Regions from separate parts of the Holzapfeliella sp. JNUCC 72 genome, predicted to be linked through region 3. Evidence: riboswitches for the same ligand, from Rfam matches in the RefSeq annotation. Region 3 holds a riboswitch; each other region holds the start of a gene.

Region 1 (6,173 bases), 490 kb from region 3:
TTACAATGGATTTACCAATCCCTTGTTTCAAAAGATCGACAATTAACTGATTATTTTTAACAATAATACTGTTTTTAGGTACAATATTATGATTGTTCAGATACTTTTTAGTGTAGTGATAAACGCCAGAACCTTCTTCTCTGAGCAACCACGTATCAGATTTAAGATTACCGGCCAATACTAATTGATCTGTTTTTATTTTTTCAGTAACAATCAAATTATGATGAACAGGTTTTTCGACGATACCAAAAGCCAAGCGATGATTTAACACATCATCTAAAATTTCTTTAGAATTATGTACTTCAGTAGCTAGATTATACTCGTTATAAATAGCAGAAGGTAATTGAGATAATAACTGAGGGACGAAGGTATGCGCGCTAGTTTGCGAACACGCGAATAATAAATCATATTTTTTGGGATTATCACTAATATCGGTTTGAATAGTTTGCCATTCTTTCAAAATTTTTGTGGTGCTTTGATATAGTCTGGTGGCATTAGGTGTTGGCTCTAGTTTAGCTTTACCATTTCTAATGAATAATTGTGTGTTTAGTCTTTCTTCTAGTTGTTTAACGTGTAATGAGAGGCTAGGTTGAGAAGAAAAAAGTTGTTCAGCTGCTTTTGAAAATGACAAGGTTTCATATACAGCAACAAAGGTATGCAGTAATTTGAACATAAAGAGTCCTTTCTTTTTGTTATTAAGGTTATTAATAGTATATATAGTTATTATCTATTAAACAAATATTAACATTAATGATGTGATATAGTTATGCCTGTATTGAAGGAGAGGAAAACATGAAAATCAAAAAATCTTTTTTACCAGGTATTGCAGTGACATTACTTGTCTCTGTTGTTGCTAAATATTTAGCAATTTATTTACCTTTTATTGGAGCAGAATCTTTGGCCATGTTGATGGGGATTTTGTTAGGTAATACTGTTTTAACACAGTCTAAGCTAAATTCAGGTGTTAAATGGTCAGAAAAATATCCCATTGAAATTGGAATTGCACTACTAGGGTTAACAGTAACGCTTAAAACTATAGAGTCTTTAGGGATTAATGGTATTTTATTTATTGTGTTGCAGATGTTGTTGACTATCATTGTGGCAATAGTGTTAGGGAAAAGAGTCTTTAAGGTATCAAAAAAATCATCGCTTTTAATGGCGGCAGGTAATGCTGTGTGTGGATCAAGTGCAATTGCGGCTGTATCGCCAGAAATCAAAGCAAATGATGATGAAAGACGAACTGCAGTAGCAACAGTTAGTTTAGTTGGAATTGTCTTATTAATTATTCTGCCAATTGTCGGTCCTGTTGTACTCGGTAAGCAAGACTTACTTTTAGGTGCATTAATAGGTGGGACTCTTCAATCTGTAGGACAAGTTGTGGGGACAGCGTCTTTAATTAATCAAGACGTGACAACATATGCAACACTATTTAAAATGTTGCGAGTGATTTTATTATCGGTAGTGGTTATCAGTTTTGCAAGAATGGCTCAGGGAAAAAGTCAAAAAACTGCCCAACCTAAAAAATCAGTTAGCCAATACATTAAAGTACCTTGGTTTATTTTGGCATTTATTATTTTTATTTTGATTAATAGTTATGTTAGTTTACCAACGCAGCTAACGCATAGTGCAAAAGAATTAACCAGTTTCTCTGGTGTTATTAATCTTGCTGGTATCGGCTTAAACTTAAAATTGAAAACGATTAAAGATTCCGGTAGTCGATTTTTAGGTTATGGATTATTAATTAGTTTGCTGCAAGTTGTAGGAGCAATTATCTTAATTAAGTTACTATTCTAATTACTTATTATTAGTAAAAAATTAAACAAAAATGAAATGCAAGGTTGAATTACACAAAAAAATAACTTATAGTTAATTTAGTAGAAGAGGTCGCAATTGACAATAGCTAGATAACTCGCTATCACAATAGCATTAGTTACTCTAGTGAGGGGATATTGCCGAAACGTCAAAGAGTTGTGACGATTTGATGTTGGGGTATGGTTGAATAAATCATAAACTGTCATAAGCATAAAACTTATGGAGCGCTATCGACAAATTGACATCTAAGCCAGTTTAGATTCTTTTGTCTGCCTAGACAAAGGAATCTTTTTTTGTCTAATATTTTAAATAGCCACTCTTCTGAATAATAATTTACGGAAATAGGAGACTGTCATGCCAGATTTATCATCAAAATTAAGTGCAACGTATAACGAAAAGTTAGACTTAGTTAATCCATCAGGGATTAGAAGCTTTGATCAAAAAATCTCAGCTATCCAAGATATTGTAAAACTAACAATTGGAGAACCTGATTTAGATACACCCGAACATATTAAAAATGCTGCAGTAGAAAGCATTCAAAATAATGATTCTCACTACTCAGCTCAAACAGGTAAATTAGAGCTTAGAAAAGCAGTTTCTGATTATTTAAAGCGTCAACAAGGTTTAAATTATAATCCAGAAGATGAAATAATCGTGACAATTGGTGCAACAGAAGCAATTTATGCCACTTTTGAAACGATGTTAAATCCAGGTGATAAAGTGATTGTGCCAACACCGACATTTGCACTTTATTTTCCTATTATCGAGTTGCTAGGTGCACATCCAATTATGGTTGACACCTCACAAACAGGCTTTCAATTAACACCTGAAAAATTGGCAGAAGTGATTGAAGAAGAAGGGCCTTCAGTTAAAGCAGTTTTACTTAATTATCCAAGTAATCCAACAGGGGTTGAATACGATAAAGAAACCGTTGAGGCTCTAGCGCAAGTTATTGAACAGCATGATATTTTTGTTGTTACAGATGAAATTTACTGTGAATTAACTTATGATGTTGATCATTTTTCAATTGCTAAGCTATTGCCTCAACAATCCATTTATATTAACGGATTATCTAAATCTCACGCTATGACAGGATATCGAATTGGTTACGTTTGTGGACCGAGAGAATTCATGTCAAAAGTTGCTAAAGTGCATGCTTTCATGGTGACTTCACCATCTAATCCTGCCCAAGTTGCAGCAACAGAAGCGCTTAATAACGGTGATAATGATGCGATTGAAATGCGTAAAATCTATCAAAAGCGTCGTGACTTAATTGTTGATGAATTAACAAGTATGAACTTTGAGATGGCTAAGCCTCATGGTGCGTTTTATCTATTTGCTAAAATTCCAGCATCATGTACACAAGATTCTTACCAGTTCGCACTAGAATTAGCTGAACAAGCAAAAGTTGGTGTCATACCTGGAAGTGCATTTGGTAAAGGTGGACAAGGTTACATTCGTTTTTCATATGCAGCTTCTGAAGCTGATATTCAACTAGCGATGGATCGTATTCGTGATTACCTTAAAACAGTCAGATAATTAGTAATTAAAATCAGGAGGACAATCAATTGACAGACAGAATGATACCAAACGTAATGGGAACTCAACATCCAGATAACGCTAACATTCCGTTCTTTAAAAAGCATCATAATCCATTTGTTTCAGCTTTTGAAGAAATCGATGAAGCTTATGCTAACTTTTCAACTTTAGATGCCGATGAATACATGTGGGACTGGGAAGGAAAGCATGCTGATTCTTCTGTTATTAGCCGTTTGTATACCAAACAATACGACTATTTCAAAAACCATGAACTTGGTGACGATAAATTTTTAACGTTTAGATTACCTAACATTTGGGAAGAAAAAGGTTATAGTTTAATGCAAGCTATGACAACTATGATGCTGGCAGAAGATTTTGCAGACGATTTAAAATTTAAAAAACGTCCGCTATTTGAAGCGGTTCTGCCAATGACGAAAAGTGCAGATCAACTGATTGCTATGGAAGATAAGTTTGCATCACTTGCACAATTCAAGAATAAAGAATTTGAAAATACACATCCTAATAGCGACCAACTCCAAATGATTCCACTATTTGAAAGTTTTGAAGCGCAGCTAGATGCTCCTGAAATTTTAAAAGAATATATGGCGATGTACAAAAAACACTTTAACCGCCCAATTGAGTATTTACGTGTTTTCTTAGCAGGTTCTGATTCTGCGCTTTCAAATGGATTTTTAAACAGTATTATTGGAAACAAGCTAGCATTATCTAGATTAGGTGCATTTTCAAAAGAAAGTGGCGTACCGGTTTATCCAATTGCTGGGGTAGGAAGTACAATCTTTAGAGGGGGACTTTCTCCTCAATCTGTTGATCGTTACCTTGAGGAATTCCCAGGACTTAAAACAGCAACTGTTCAATCGGCCTTTCGTTATGATTATCCAATTGATGAAGTCAAGTCAGCAATCGATAAATTACGTAATGGGTTACGTCAAAGTGAATTTAATATTGTAAATTCAGCTGACGAAGCAATCTTACTTGAAATTGCAGCAAAAACAGCCAAAGAGTACCACCATACACTAGATCCATTGATTAATGACTTGCAATCTGTTTTTGATGCCTTTCCAAAACGTCGTGACCGTCATCAACACGTGGGGATGATTGGTTATTCTCGAGATGTTGATGGTTACAAAATGCCTCGTGCGATTACCTTTACTGGTTCTTTATACTCGGTAGGAATTCCACCAGAAATTATCGGTTCAGGACAAGCATTGAGTAAATTATCAGAAGATGAATGGGCAACTTTACAAAGCTACTATCCAAATATGAAACGTGACTTTGAACATATATTAGGATTTTATAGTCCAGAAGCAATGGCAGTCTTAAAACAAATCAATCCAGAATTTGGTAAGATTGAAGCCGACGTCGCAGATTTAACGAAACGTTTTGACATTGAAGCTGGTCCAAAAACAAAAGAACAAGCTCAACATTCTCAACTAGCAACAGACTTAGTCAGCATTTCAGATAAAGAAGTTCAGACTTTATTGATTGAAAAAATGAGTAAACTAAGAAGATTCTTAGGCTAATAAAAAAGACATTTGCAAAAGCAAATGTCTTTTTTGTTGCGTTATTAAATTAAATAAATTGAATAATTGACATTAAAATTGGAACAACGATGATAAATAAAACGGTACTTGTTGTCACAATATTAGTTGCATATTTAACATCCCCATGAGCTTCATTAGCCAAGATAGGAAGAACAGCAAGCATAGGTGTTGCTGATTGGACAATTAATGTTTGGGAAGCAAGTGTTGGTAAATCAGCCCCCATACCTTTAACAGCTGTTAATACTAAAATCATAACGATAGGCGAGACAATGAATCTACCGACTAAAGCTGCAGTGGTATCACGGTCAAAACTAATACTTTTTAATCCGGCATCAGCTAAAACAATCCCGATGTAAATTAAGGATAAAGGCGTTACTAAGTTACCAACATAAGTTAATGCGGAACTAACAAATGAAACTTTCATAATTGGAATGTTTAATAGTAAAAAGACAAGAGCCACTAAGAAACCGATTAGAGGCATTGGTAGAACTTTCTTCCAATCAATTTGGCGTTTGGCTTTTTCTTGAAGTTTAGTTGGGTCATCATTTGAAATCAAGAAGACACCAAATGCCCAAGTTGAAACGGTATTGACAATATAGTAGACCAAGAAGAAGGTCATACTTTTATCGCCAAATAGAGCAATGTTCAAAGGTAAACCAATAAATATTGTATTAGCATTAACGATTGCATTGACGAAAACGCCTCGACGTCCGGGACGAACTTTCATGATTTTAGCTAGTGCAAAAGCAATGATATAGCCAATGATTACACTAATAAAAGCATAGACCAGATATAAAGAAAAACTTGATAATTGATCGCGTGATAAGCGACTTAAGACGGAGACAAAGATTGAAGCGGGCAATGCAATATTTTTGATGAATTTTGAAATGGTTCCAGCAAAATTATTGTCGAACCATCCTGAACGTCTAAGAATGTAACCGAGTACCATAATCAAAACGACGACGAGAACGCTTTGAATTGAATTCCATAAAACTGCCATTTTAAAACTACCCCTTAATGTTGAATTTAGTCATTGTTAATATCTTGATATTCAGGTGTCCATTTCATATCAGCTACAGCTTTTTTGACATCTTGAATTGGCTCTTTATTTAGACCTTGGTCAACAATGCTTTGAGCAACAACTTCTGCCAATTTTTGTGAAAATTCTGTAATTTTTGAAACAGGAGGTAAGACAGCTGCACCAGGTTTTGAAGTATCAACAATCCCACCCAAAGCATGACAAGCAGCAGATAATGTTTC
Region 2 (6,173 bases), 360 kb from region 3:
AGCACACCACTTTCTAGTGGATTAATATTCCTTGAAACAATTGTCTGTAGTTGTGTGATTAAGTAAGCACTAGCCACTACCATGTCATTAGCTGTATGAGGAAAGGCTGCATGACCGCCTTTTCCTTTGAGTTCAATATCAACTTCGGTCGTTCCAGCAAATAATGTTCCCTGACAACATCCGATTGCGCCTGCTTCTAAATCTGGATTATCATGTAATCCATAAAACTCATCTGGACGCCATTTCCCTTCAAAAGCACCTAGTTCATAAGCTATCTTTCCACCATTTTCACTTTCTTCGGCTGGTTGAAAAAAGAATACTAAGTTGTCTTCAGGTTGATTGTCAGCATAATAACTTAAAATACTTAGAGCGACAGTTAAATGAATATCATGACCACAGGCATGCATTTTATTTTCGTTCTTAGAAGTAAATTCAAGTCCTGTCTTTTCAGTAACAGGAAGTGCATCCATATCTGCTCGGTAACCAATTGTTCGTTTAGGACGAGTTCCTTTAACATGAACAAGCAAGGCTGTTGGCAATTCTTTTAAATGCTTAAAACTCAAAAAGTCTTGTTTAAAGCCAGCAATAATTTTTTTGATTCTTTGCTTGGTTTCTACTTCTTGTAAAGCAAGTTCTGGATACTGATGAAATTCTCTTCTAATAGCGACTCTTTGCGTCTGTGGTAACATTTAACTTTCCCCCTCAAGTTTTTTTACATTTTTCTTAATGCTTCTTCAAGTCCTGTTTTTGATTTAGTTTGATCATCAATTTTTTTCAAGACTCTTGCGGGTACGCCCCCAACAACAGTGTACGGTTCAACATCTCTAGTTACGATTGCACCTGCAGCAACAACAGCACCTTTACCAACACGAACGCCTTCAATCACAACGGCATTAGCCCCAATCACAACATCATCTTCAATCACAACCGGTGTTGCTGATGCTGGCTCAATGACACCCGCTAAAACTGTTCCGGCACCAATGTGAGCATTCTTACCAACAGTTGCACGCCCACCTAGGATTACTCCCATATCAATCATTGTACCTTCTCCAATTTCAGCACCAATGTTGATTAAAGCGCCCATCATAATAACAGCGTTATCTCCAATGTAAACCTGGTCACGAATGATAGCACCTGGTTCAATACGCGCATTAACTTTCTTCATATCTAATAGTGGAACCGCTGAATTTCTCATATGGTTTTCAATTTCGTATTCTGTAATTAAAGATTGATTATCAGCTAAGACTTGTTCAACATCAGCCCAGTTACCAAATAGTGTCCCTGTTTTTGATTCTACAAAAGCTTTAATTGTATTTGGAAAATTAATCTCACTTAATTGTCCCTTGATATAAACCTTAACAGGTGTTTGTTTTTCGGCATTTCCAATAAAGTTAATAATTTCTTGTGCGCTTTTTCTTTCCATTATATAGTCTCCTTTTTGATAATTAATATAAACTGTTTTCTAATTTGATTAAGTCTTGGTAACTTTGTCTTTTAATTGCTAAGTCATCTTTTCCGTTTTCAACAAAAACAACTGCGGGTTTTAAATTACGATTATAATTTGACGCCATTGAGTAACCATAAGCACCCGTATTAAGCATTGCAACAATATCGCCCGGTTGTGTTTTTGGAAAAGCTGCTTTTTGAATCAAAATGTCTCCTGATTCGCAATATTTACCTGCCACACGGACATTTTCTACTGGTTCTTGATCCATTTTATTAGCAATTGCAGCTTCATATTCTGCTTGGTAAAGTGCTGGTCGAACATTATCTCCCATACCACCATCAACACTCACATAAGCAGATTTTCCTGGGATTTCTTTACGAGAACCGATTGTATATAAGTTATAACCTGCAGGTCCTACAATCGATCTTCCAGGTTCTATCCAAATCGCTGGCATTTTTAAACCAAAATCTGCTGTTTTTTCTTTGATTTTTTTGATGATTGCATCAACAAATACCTCAGGTGCTAGCGGTTTATCATCATTTGTGTAAGCAATTCCAAAACCACCACCAACGTTAATCACATCTGGTTGATAACTATATTTTTGATACCAATCATTGGCTAAATCAATCAGCTTTTCAGCTGCCATTTCAAACCCATTAACTTCAAATATTTGTGATCCAATATGTGAATGGAATCCTTTCATAGTCAAGTTAGGATTGTTTAAAACCGTTGTCAAAGCTTCTTCAGCTTGACCAGAATTTAAATCAAAGCCAAATTTACTGTCTTCTTGACCAGTTTGAATATAGTCATGTGTATGTGCTGATATTCCGGGTGTGATTCTCAACATCACATCAGCTTGTTGCTGGGTATCAATCAAGTAAGACGATAGCAATTCAATCTCATGAAAGTTATCAAGGACGATAACACCTACACCCGCATCGACAGCCATTTTGATTTCATCAAATGATTTATTATTGCCATGAAAACTAATTTTTGATAAATCAAATCCAGCTTGTTGCGCGGTGAATAATTCGCCACCAGATACTACATCCAGATGTAGATTTTCTTTTTGCATCAATTCATATAAGGCTAAACATGAAAATGCCTTGCTAGCATAACTAATTTCATATTCAACATCGTTTTGCTCAAAAACAGATTTGAATCCTGCAATTTGTTGTTTGATTTTTGAAATATCATAAACAACTAATGGCGTCTGATATTTTTGAACCAAATCAACAGTATCGATTCCGCCTATTTCTAAATGATGATTCGCATTTGTGACTAAATTAAAATTATGTTCCATAACGAAAATTCCTCCAAGACTATATAAAAAGGGTTCTTCTGCTATCTAAAATAACAAAAGAACCCTTTGAAAGTTTCACATTCATCATGATTGTTCGTTTGTCGATAGCTCTCCGCAATTACTGCGACAGTCCATGACTTGTTCAATCATGTCCCAGCCGATACTTATCTGCTTAAGTACTAGCTTCGGCAACTTCCCCTTTCAAAATAACATAATTGTCTTAACAGAAGACTAGTTATTTCTAATAATGTTAGCTGCAACCTCTTCGATGTGATTAAAATATTATAATAAAACCAATCAAAAGTCAAACCATTAGGTTAATTATTTTTTAAAAATTTTTTTATTTTTATTTATTTCCATATATTGACCTTTAAAACGACATGTATTAGTCGGATTTGGGTGTTGAAATTTAAAACAGGCATGTTAAATTTAATTTACTTATCATTTGAAAAGAAAGCTAAAGGGGAATTTTTATGAAAGTAGTTAAATTTGGCGGAAGCTCGCTAGCTTCAGGACAACAGTTTGAGAAAGTTATTAATATTTTAAAACAAGATTCAAGTCGCAAAGTTGTTGTGACTTCAGCCCCAGGAAAAAGAAGTGCTTCTGATACGAAAGTTACAGATTTATTAATCAAATACGCTACACTTACAATCGAAAACAAGCCTACTGAATCAATCACCGAACAGCTATTCAACCGATATGTTGAAATCGCAAACCACTTTGATTTAGAAGAAGAAGAATTGCAAAGCATTAAAGATAAAATCGAAAAATTAAAGTATGAAAAATTCGAAAACAACGCCTATCTAATGGCTTGTTTTAAAGCTCATGGTGAACGATTAAACGCAAAGCTAATGACATTGATTTTAAACCATCTAGGGCTTAAAGCTCGATTTCTAGATCCGGAAAAATTTGGATTTTATGTTAGTGATTCAGCTAATAACGCACAAGTTTTAGATGAAACTTACGACAACATTAAATCAATTGATGTTGGTGATGAGCTTTTAATTGTACCTGGATTCTTTGGCATCACTAAAGACAATAAAATCGCCACTTTTTCACGTGGTGGCTCAGATATTACAGGTGCTATCTTGTCAAAAGGCTTCAATGCCAGCTGCTATGAAAATTTCACAGATGTTGATGCAATTTATGCAGCAAACCCTAATACTGTCAAAAATCCATATGCCATTAATAAAATGACTTATCGTGAATTACGTGAACTCTCTTACGCTGGATTTTCAGTATTCCATGATGAAGCCATTATTCCAGCAATTGAAGCTGAAATTACTATTAACGTTAAAAACACTAACCATCCTGATTTACCGGGCACACTTATCGTACCTGAAAATGATTTTGAGCCAGAACATTTAATAACAGGTGTGGCCAGCTCTGATCGTTTTGCTGCTTTATATCTCCACCGTTATCTACTTAATAAAGAGGTTGGCTTCACATTAAAATTGCTAGAGATTTTATATCGCTATAATGTTTCTTATGAGCATATGCCTTCAGGTATCGATGATTTGACAATTATCTTTGATAAAAGCCAACTTACAGACCTTAAAATCAAACAACTTTGTCAAGAGATTAAAAACACTCTTCAACCAGACGAAATGCAATGGATTAATGATTACGCCATTATCATGGTTGTTGGTGAAGGTATGAAAGATAATATTGGTGTCTTAGATCGTGTCATTTCGCCACTGGCTCAAAATAATATTGGCATTCATATGATTAATCAAGGTGCCTCAAGAATTTCTGTAATGCTTGGGACTAGACAAGCCGATGCTGATTTAGCAATAGACTATATTTATCATAATTTTTTTAGTTAGGAGTTTAACAATGATTACATTACAAAAAGTTCACGGTTCATCTAACCAGTTTTTTATTTTAGACTTAGATCAACTTTCATTTAATCCCTCAGATGACCAAATCATCGCACTTACACAGCAACTAACAGAATCTTTTTTGGAGGGGGCCGATGGTCTATTAGTCGTCTCAAAATCTCAAAATACCGATTGTTTAGGCAAAATGCGCGTCATTAATGCCGATGGTAGCGAGGCATCTATGTGTGGCAATGGATTGCGTACGGTGGCGCGTTATTTAGCCGAAAAATATCAAGAATCTGAATTCAAAGTCGAAACAGCTAATGCAAATTTAACTGTTAAAAAACAAGACAGCCTGGCTCAAAACGTTCCTGCGTTTGGTGTGGAAATCTCACCTGTCCACTTTGATAACCATTACTTCCCTTTTCATAACCTAGGAACAACACAATTACTCAACTCACCCGTTCCAAAATTTAATGATCATTTAAATTTCTATGCTATCGCGGTCCCTAATCCTCACTTAATTAGTTTTGTTCAAACAGATGAAGACTTAAATAACACACTTGAAACATTAGGGGAAAAACTCAATCAAAAGAATGATTATTTCCCTGATGGTGTTAATGTCAATTTTGGAAAAATACTATCAGATAATACGCTTTTTGTTCGTACATTTGAGCGCGGTGTTGGCTTCACAAATGCTTGTGGTACTGGAATGTCTGCGACTTCTCTTGCTTATGTTTTACATAAAGGTATCGATTCTTTTCCTTCAGATGAAATAACCGTTTATAATCCAGGTGGTGTCGTTAAAACGATTGTTCACAAAGAATCTAATAATGACTTTTGGATAGAGTTAATCGGCAACGCCACTCACACTCATAACATCACAATATCTGAAGATGATTTATTCAATCGTCAATTCAATCACGCCACTGTTAGTGAAACAGGAGAACAGAAAAGCTATCTAAAATTTATTGAACAAATAAAAAAACAAGCAGACTAATCTGCTTGTTTTTTTTGTGGGTATATTTTCGAGAATACAATTGGATCAACAATTGTTGTAATAACAGCCGCTAGAATAAAAGCACCTGCTTGCTTTGCATCAATAATATTTGCACTTTGACCTAGGGTAACATTAGGTACAATCAACGTAATAGTTGTTGTTGTCAACATCATGCCTGAAAGTGCTTGTCTGAATGAGTATTTTTGCATCAAAATTGGTACGACTAGAAGTCTTGTCAACATAAACCCAAAGAAGAAAATAGGAATCAACATCAGCGTATTAGGATCACTCACTAAACTTTTTAAGTCTAATTTTAATCCAGTTGAAATGAAAAATATTGGAATAAAGAATCCATATCCAATTGAGGTTAATTTTTGCTTTGTTTCTTCGCTTGGATTAAGTGATTTCATGACCAACCCTGCTAAGAAACACCCTAAAATATTTTCAACACCTGTTTTTTCAGCAACTGTAACTAATACAATAATTAAAAAGAAAGCTAACCGAATATCTAACTGTGTTGTTGACTTGTCTATTTTATCAAAAAACTGATGGACTTTTTTGACGTTCAATAATAATAATGCCACTATAAATACGAGTGGGAAT
Region 3 (6,173 bases):
AAATAACATCTCGATTTAAACTACCGATAACTGCGACTGAATTTTTAGTACTCATCTTGTTCCTCTTTCACTATTAGACAATTTTGAAATCTTGAAATGGAAAGACAATTAATTTGACGACACTTTCTAAATTATCTGGTGTCACATAACCAAAAGAACGACTATCTAATGAATTTGAACGATTATCTCCCATCACAAAGTAACACCCATAAGGAACGTGAGCACGCCCTGTGAAATCTCCTAAGATAAAATCTTCCGTTTTGACATCAGGTGCTAAATAAGGCTCTTCGGTCAACTGACCATTAATATACAATTGATTATCTTTAACTTGGATAGTGTCTCCACCTACGCCAATCACGCGTTTTATATAGCGAACTTGAGGATTATCAGGTGACTTAATCACAACAACATCCCCACGATTAGGTTTTATCATTTTCACAGAAATCGTGTATTGGCCATCATATAATGTTTTTTCCATTGATTGCCCTTTTATAATACCGATATTAATAACCTGGGTAAACAAAAACCAACAAAATCCACCTAAAATTAAAAGTTCAATTACTAATTTAAACAAAAATTTCAAAAATGAATACACAATTTTTCACCTACTTTTTCAAGTATATCCTATCAACTTAATATGAATTTTTCGTGATAAATGCTTAAAAGTTTCATGTGAAACAGCTATTTTCTAAACATTTTATTTGAAATTATTAAGCTGAAATGTTTTTATAGAAGTGAAAAATTAAAGGAGGATTTTATTTATGAGTTTCGATTTATCTACACGTATCACTTTAAATAATGGTACAAGTATTCCTCAAATGGGACTTGGTGTTTGGAAATCTAACAACACTCAAGCAAAAGAAGCAGTTATGCTAGGTTTAAAACATGGTTACGAAATGTTTGATACTGCTAAACAATATGGAAATGAACGCGGTGTTGGTGAAGGTCTTGTTGAAGGACTTAAAGCTGTTGGTAAAACCCGCGAAGACATCTTTTTAACAACTAAAATTTTCGGTGGTGACCAAGGTTACCAAGAAACACTTGACGCAATCGATGGTCAATTAGAACGTCTACAAACTGACTACGTTGATTTACTACTTGTTCACTGGCCTGTAACCGGTAAATACGTGGATACATGGCGTGCAGTTGAAGAAATCTACAAAGCTGGTAAAGCTCGTGCAATTGGTGTCTCAAACTTTGATAACGAACGTATGCAAAACTTACTTGATCACGCTACGATTATTCCAGCTGTTAACCAAATGGAATACAATCCACTAATTCAAGAACGTGACATTTTAGCATTCAACCAACAACATGGTATTCATTTACAAGCTTGGTCACCTCTTGGCGGTGGCGCTGTTCTAACTGATCCTGAACTACAAAAAATTGCTGATAAGTACAACAAAACAATTGCTCAAGTTGTTCTACGTTGGAACTTCCAAAGCGGTATTATCACAATTCCTAAATCTGTTCATGAAGAACGTATCCAACAAAATGCTGACATCTTTGACTTTGAATTATCTGCTCAAGATATGCAAAAATTATACAGCATGAACCAAGAAAAACGTTCACTTTGGTACAACGACTTTTCATGGGAAGGCGGCTCAATCAACGAAGCTGTTGAAGAATGGGGCGACTAAACAAAAAAGACTGACAATTGTCAGTCTTTTTTGTTTACCATTGTTCATGGTTCCACAATCTACCATCAAGTTCCCCTTCTGCTAAATCACGGCGAACTTCTAGTTGATGTTGAAATTGATTGAGATAACTCAACAATGCACGTTTTTCATAATTATTTTCGTTCTTTGATGCCTCTTCAATAATGGCCTTCATCCAATCATTCTTCATTGTCCTTCACCTCATCTAGTGCATCTCTTAGATCTTTGTAATCAGTCAATTGTTCATCTATCGTATCAACAACAGCCTGCAATTGAATATTGTCGTTTAAGTTACTATTTTGTCTAATTTTGTTAAGCAAAAATTGACCCTTATCCACAAAACTTGGTTTAATCAATTCCACGTGAATTAAGTAATCAACTAACAATTGGTAGTGTTGTTGTTCATTTAAATAAGCAAACTGATACACAATAAATGGGGTTAGGTAATTAAATCCTAATTCATTTGCAAAAACTTGATAAGGTCTTAAAATCTCATTTAAACTAAATTGTGATTTTTGTCCGGGTTGAAAATCTTTTTGAGGTTGTCCTGTATTGATAACTAAAGATAAACTTTTTCGTTTAAGCTGATTCAATTTTGTTAGCTCATTTATAAATCGATTAGTAAAAATGTCATCTTGCCATTTTTTAAGTGAGTAAGGTGCTGAGTACCAATACAAAGGAAATTGAAAAATAACATGGTCTGCAGCTAAAATATTTTCTTGGTGTTGTTTCCTATTAAATTGTTGGTTTTGCATAATTTGCTCATCTAAAACTGTTACCTCGACTTCAGCGTCTGCTAAAGCGAGCGTTGATTTAAAAAATTGTTGCGTAACAGAATTATTAACATCTGGATGAGAAACAAAAATATGGACTTTCATTGGCTTCCTCCTGGTTTTCGTTGACAATATTCTATTCTAAGGGTATCATATGTAAGTAATTTAATAAGAAATGCAATAGAGGTTGCGATAATCACTATTTAGTTGCGAGTGTGTAGTTCACAAAGACCAGCTAAGGCAGGATTTTATCGCCGAAGAAGACTTGTTGCCTACACAATAATTCTTCTGGGTCTAGTTGGCAAACAACTAGAACTGTCTCAGTTATCTGAGGAGTGCTATTATGTTATTTAATAATCAGTAATTTATTTCATAATGCCTCAAAACCTTTATTTTTTAAAGGTTTTTTTTATTGTGTTAAATCAAAAACATGAAGGAGTAATTTTATGAAAACTTTGAAAGTTAACCCGCTTTTAACTTTCTTTTCAGCTATTATCATGCTTGTTGGATTAGCTAATTTATCCACTAACCAAGTACACGCTGAAGAAAGTGATACATTACGTGTCGGAATGGAGGCTAACTATCCGCCTTACAACTGGACACAACAAGATGATTCCAATGGGGCCGTTAAAATTGACGGAGAATCATTATATGCTAATGGTTATGATGTTCAAATGGCTAAAAAAATTGCCGCTGGACTTGGCAAAAAAAATGTTGTTGTTGCTAAAACACAATGGGATGGACTACTTCCTTCTCTAACTTCTGGCAAAATCGATATGATTATCGCCGGTATGTCACCAACACCCGAACGCCGTCAAGCTATTGACTTTACAAACGCCTACTATACTTCAAATATTGTAATGGTCGTAAATAGTACTGGAAAATACGCCAATGCAACTAGCTTAGCTGACTTCAATGGTGCAAAAATAACTGGACAACTTGGCACTTTCCACTATGACGCTATTAACCAAATCAAAGGTGCCATCAAAGAACCTGCTATGAAAGACTTTTCAGCAATGCGTGTGTCTCTTGAATCAAAAACTATCGATGGTTACGTTTCTGAAAAGCCGGAAGGCATTAGCGTTTCAAGTGCTAATCCAAATCTTAAAATGATTGAATTCAAAAGAGGACAAGGTTTCCATTTAGATCCTTCAGAAACACAAAGTGCAATTGGATTACGTAAAGGTGATTCAAATCTTGAAAAAGTTAACGAAATTCTAGCAACTATTCCCGAAGATGAACGTGATAAAATGATGACAACAGCCGTTCACAGTCAGCCAAAACCTGCGACTGAAGGTAATTGGTTCATCAATATTTGGCAACAATATGGTGCTATGTTACTTCGTGGTACTGCTATGACAGTTTTCATTTCATTAATCGGAACTATCGTCGGTTTCTTCATTGGTTTGTTAGTTGGAATTATCAGAACGATTCCACTTGCTAAATCGCGTGGTAAACGTTGGACGACTAGAGTTGCTAGTTTCCTGGCTTCTGTTTATATCGAACTGTTCCGTGGAACACCGATGATTGTGCAAGCTGCTGTATTCTACTACGGTGCTGCTCAAATGTTTGGGCTTAACTTAGACCGTACTTTAGCTGCTTTAATTGTTGTTTCAATTAACACAGGGGCTTACCTTTCTGAAATCATCCGTAGTGGGATTATTTCAACTGACGAAGGACAATTTGAAGCTGCAAGTGCTTTAGGAATGAATCACTTCCAACGAATGAGAAAAATCATTCTCCCTCAAGCTGTTCGTAACAGTTTACCTTCTGTTGCTAACGAATTCATCGTTAACATCAAAGATACTTCCGTCTTGAGCATCATCTCAGTTTCTGAACTATTCTTCACAGGTTCAACAATTGCTGGACAAAACTTCCAGTTCTTCCACACTTACCTAACAATTACATTTATTTACTTAGTTCTAACCTTTACAATTACACGTATCTTCAGACTTATCGAAAAGAAATTAAATGGTCCTAAAGATTACAATTTAATGGCTAATCAAGAACAAGTGACTTCTAATTCAAGAGAGGTGAAAAACTAATGGCTAACCAAGACTCAATTATTAGTGTTCGTAACTTAGAGAAAAAATTTGGAAATCATCTTGTTTTAAAAGATATTTCACTAGATGTTACACCGGGTGAAGTTGTAACCATTATTGGTTCTTCCGGTTCTGGTAAATCAACTTTACTAAGATGTTTAAACTTGCTTGAAGATCCAACTAATGGCGAAATTAACTTCAAAGGTGAAAACATTTTAGGTAACGGTTTTGAAATTACCAAGTACCGTTCCAAAGTCGGCATGGTTTTTCAATCCTTTAACTTATTCAACAACTTAGACGTTCTTGAAAACTGTATTGTAGGCCAAACGACTGTTCTTGGCCGTTCACGACAAGAAGCTGAAGAAATGGCTATGGAACAACTTAAAAAAGTTGGTATGGATCCTTACATCAAGGCAAAACCTGCTCAACTTTCAGGTGGACAAAAACAACGTGTTGCGATTGCTCGTGCCGTTTCAATGTCACCAGATGTCCTATTGTTCGATGAACCTACCAGTGCGCTTGACCCTGAAATGGTTGAAGACGTGCTTGCTTCTATGAAAGCATTAGCACATACTGGTTTGACTATGATTTTAGTTACTCATGAAATGGCTTTTGCCCGTGATGTTTCTGACCACATTGTTTTCATGGATAAAGGTGTTGTTGCTGAAGAAGGCACACCAGAAGAAATCTTCAATAATCCAAAAGAAGACCGTACAAAAGAGTTCTTAAAACGCTACTTGAATCAATAAAAAAACACCGCTTTAAGCGGTGTTTTTTTATTACTCTAAAATTAAGTTTGTGACTTCCATCACTCTTGTTCTAAATGGAAAGTCTTCTGATAACATTTCAGGTAAAATATTTTCAAAGAAATACTGCACACTATATAAGTGATTAAATTTCTTGATGCTTTGCAAACTTTCACGATAAATTTCCATGAAAACTTCTTGTGGATTGCCTTTTTGAATTTCACCAAATGCTTCATACAATAAGTCCATTTTATCTGAGATTGATAAAATCTGACCTTCTAGCGTATCATCTTTCCCCTCAGATAATCGTCTACGGTAGCGTTCTTGTAATTCTTTTGGGATTTCATTTTGAATAAAGTTTTCGGTCATTGAATCTTCCACATTGGCAATCAACTCGCGTAATTCAGAAGTCGCATATTTAACAGGTGTCTTAATATCACCGATGAAACGCTCTGTATAGTCGTGATTTAAGGCTTTTTCGTATAGCACACGCCAATTAATCGTATGTCCTGAAATCTCCTCTAAATCGCCTAGCATTTGCGCCATTTGTGTCACTCTGAATGAGTGTGTAGACACTGAATGTTGTTGATATTGAAAGTACCCCGGTGCACGATTCAATGTTTCTAAGTTGTTAAGTCCTTGTAAGTAAGCATGCATTCCCATAAAAATATCCTCCTAATTTTTGACAAATTTTTTCTATGTTATCAAATATCAACTTTAAAAACAACTTTTGCTCAAAAAAAAGCGGTGATATATTACTATATCATCGCTTTAGTTTATTAGTCGTTATTTTTTCTTGATTTCAAAAAGTTAATAACATCTAAGTTATCTTGTAAACGTTTTTTCAAGTTTGTACTATTTACTGGACGACGGTCATTACCTACGCCGACGTGCACGTTTGTTCTCTTGTTGTGTCCCATAATATCTCTCCTTATTTTAATCTTTCTAGTCTAT

The links. A riboswitch is a leader RNA that binds a small molecule or an ion and turns the genes downstream of it on or off. The one in region 3 is predicted to bind lysine.
Region 1: linked by a shared signal. The riboswitch ahead of JNUCC72_RS02000 (aminotransferase class I/II-fold pyridoxal phosphate-dependent enzyme) and the one ahead of JNUCC72_RS05475 (ABC transporter permease subunit) in region 3 are both predicted to bind lysine.
Region 2: linked by a shared signal. The riboswitch ahead of lysA (diaminopimelate decarboxylase) and the one ahead of JNUCC72_RS05475 (ABC transporter permease subunit) in region 3 are both predicted to bind lysine.

The regions. Positions count from the first base shown of each region.
Region 1 covers NZ_CM132220.1:415,919-422,091, forward strand. Annotated here, with positions in the region: gene JNUCC72_RS01990 (LysR family transcriptional regulator) at 1-673, opposite strand, end outside; gene JNUCC72_RS01995 (YeiH family protein) at 793-1,794, shown strand; lysine riboswitch at 1,871-2,050, shown strand; gene JNUCC72_RS02000 (aminotransferase class I/II-fold pyridoxal phosphate-dependent enzyme) at 2,167-3,351, shown strand; gene ppcA (phosphoenolpyruvate carboxylase) at 3,408-4,892, shown strand; gene JNUCC72_RS02010 (AEC family transporter) at 4,942-5,913, opposite strand; gene JNUCC72_RS02015 (malolactic enzyme) at 5,940-6,173, opposite strand, start outside.
Region 2 covers NZ_CM132220.1:747,411-753,583, forward strand. Annotated here, with positions in the region: gene JNUCC72_RS03660 (N-acetyldiaminopimelate deacetylase) at 1-689, opposite strand, end outside; gene dapD (2,3,4,5-tetrahydropyridine-2,6-dicarboxylate N-acetyltransferase) at 713-1,423, opposite strand; gene lysA (diaminopimelate decarboxylase) at 1,446-2,750, opposite strand; lysine riboswitch at 2,848-3,023, opposite strand; gene JNUCC72_RS03675 (aspartate kinase) at 3,224-4,576, shown strand; gene dapF (diaminopimelate epimerase) at 4,587-5,570, shown strand; gene JNUCC72_RS03685 (cation:proton antiporter) at 5,567-6,173, opposite strand, start outside.
Region 3 covers NZ_CM132220.1:1,105,877-1,112,049, forward strand. Annotated here, with positions in the region: gene rbsK (ribokinase) at 1-55, opposite strand, end outside; gene lepB (signal peptidase I) at 74-595, opposite strand; gene JNUCC72_RS05460 (aldo/keto reductase) at 762-1,640, shown strand; gene JNUCC72_RS05465 (hypothetical protein) at 1,675-1,848, opposite strand; gene JNUCC72_RS05470 (NAD(P)H-dependent oxidoreductase) at 1,838-2,536, opposite strand; lysine riboswitch at 2,605-2,780, shown strand; gene JNUCC72_RS05475 (ABC transporter permease subunit) at 2,929-4,476, shown strand; gene JNUCC72_RS05480 (amino acid ABC transporter ATP-binding protein) at 4,476-5,222, shown strand; gene JNUCC72_RS05485 (YfbR-like 5'-deoxynucleotidase) at 5,253-5,882, opposite strand; gene JNUCC72_RS05490 (hypothetical protein) at 5,999-6,139, opposite strand.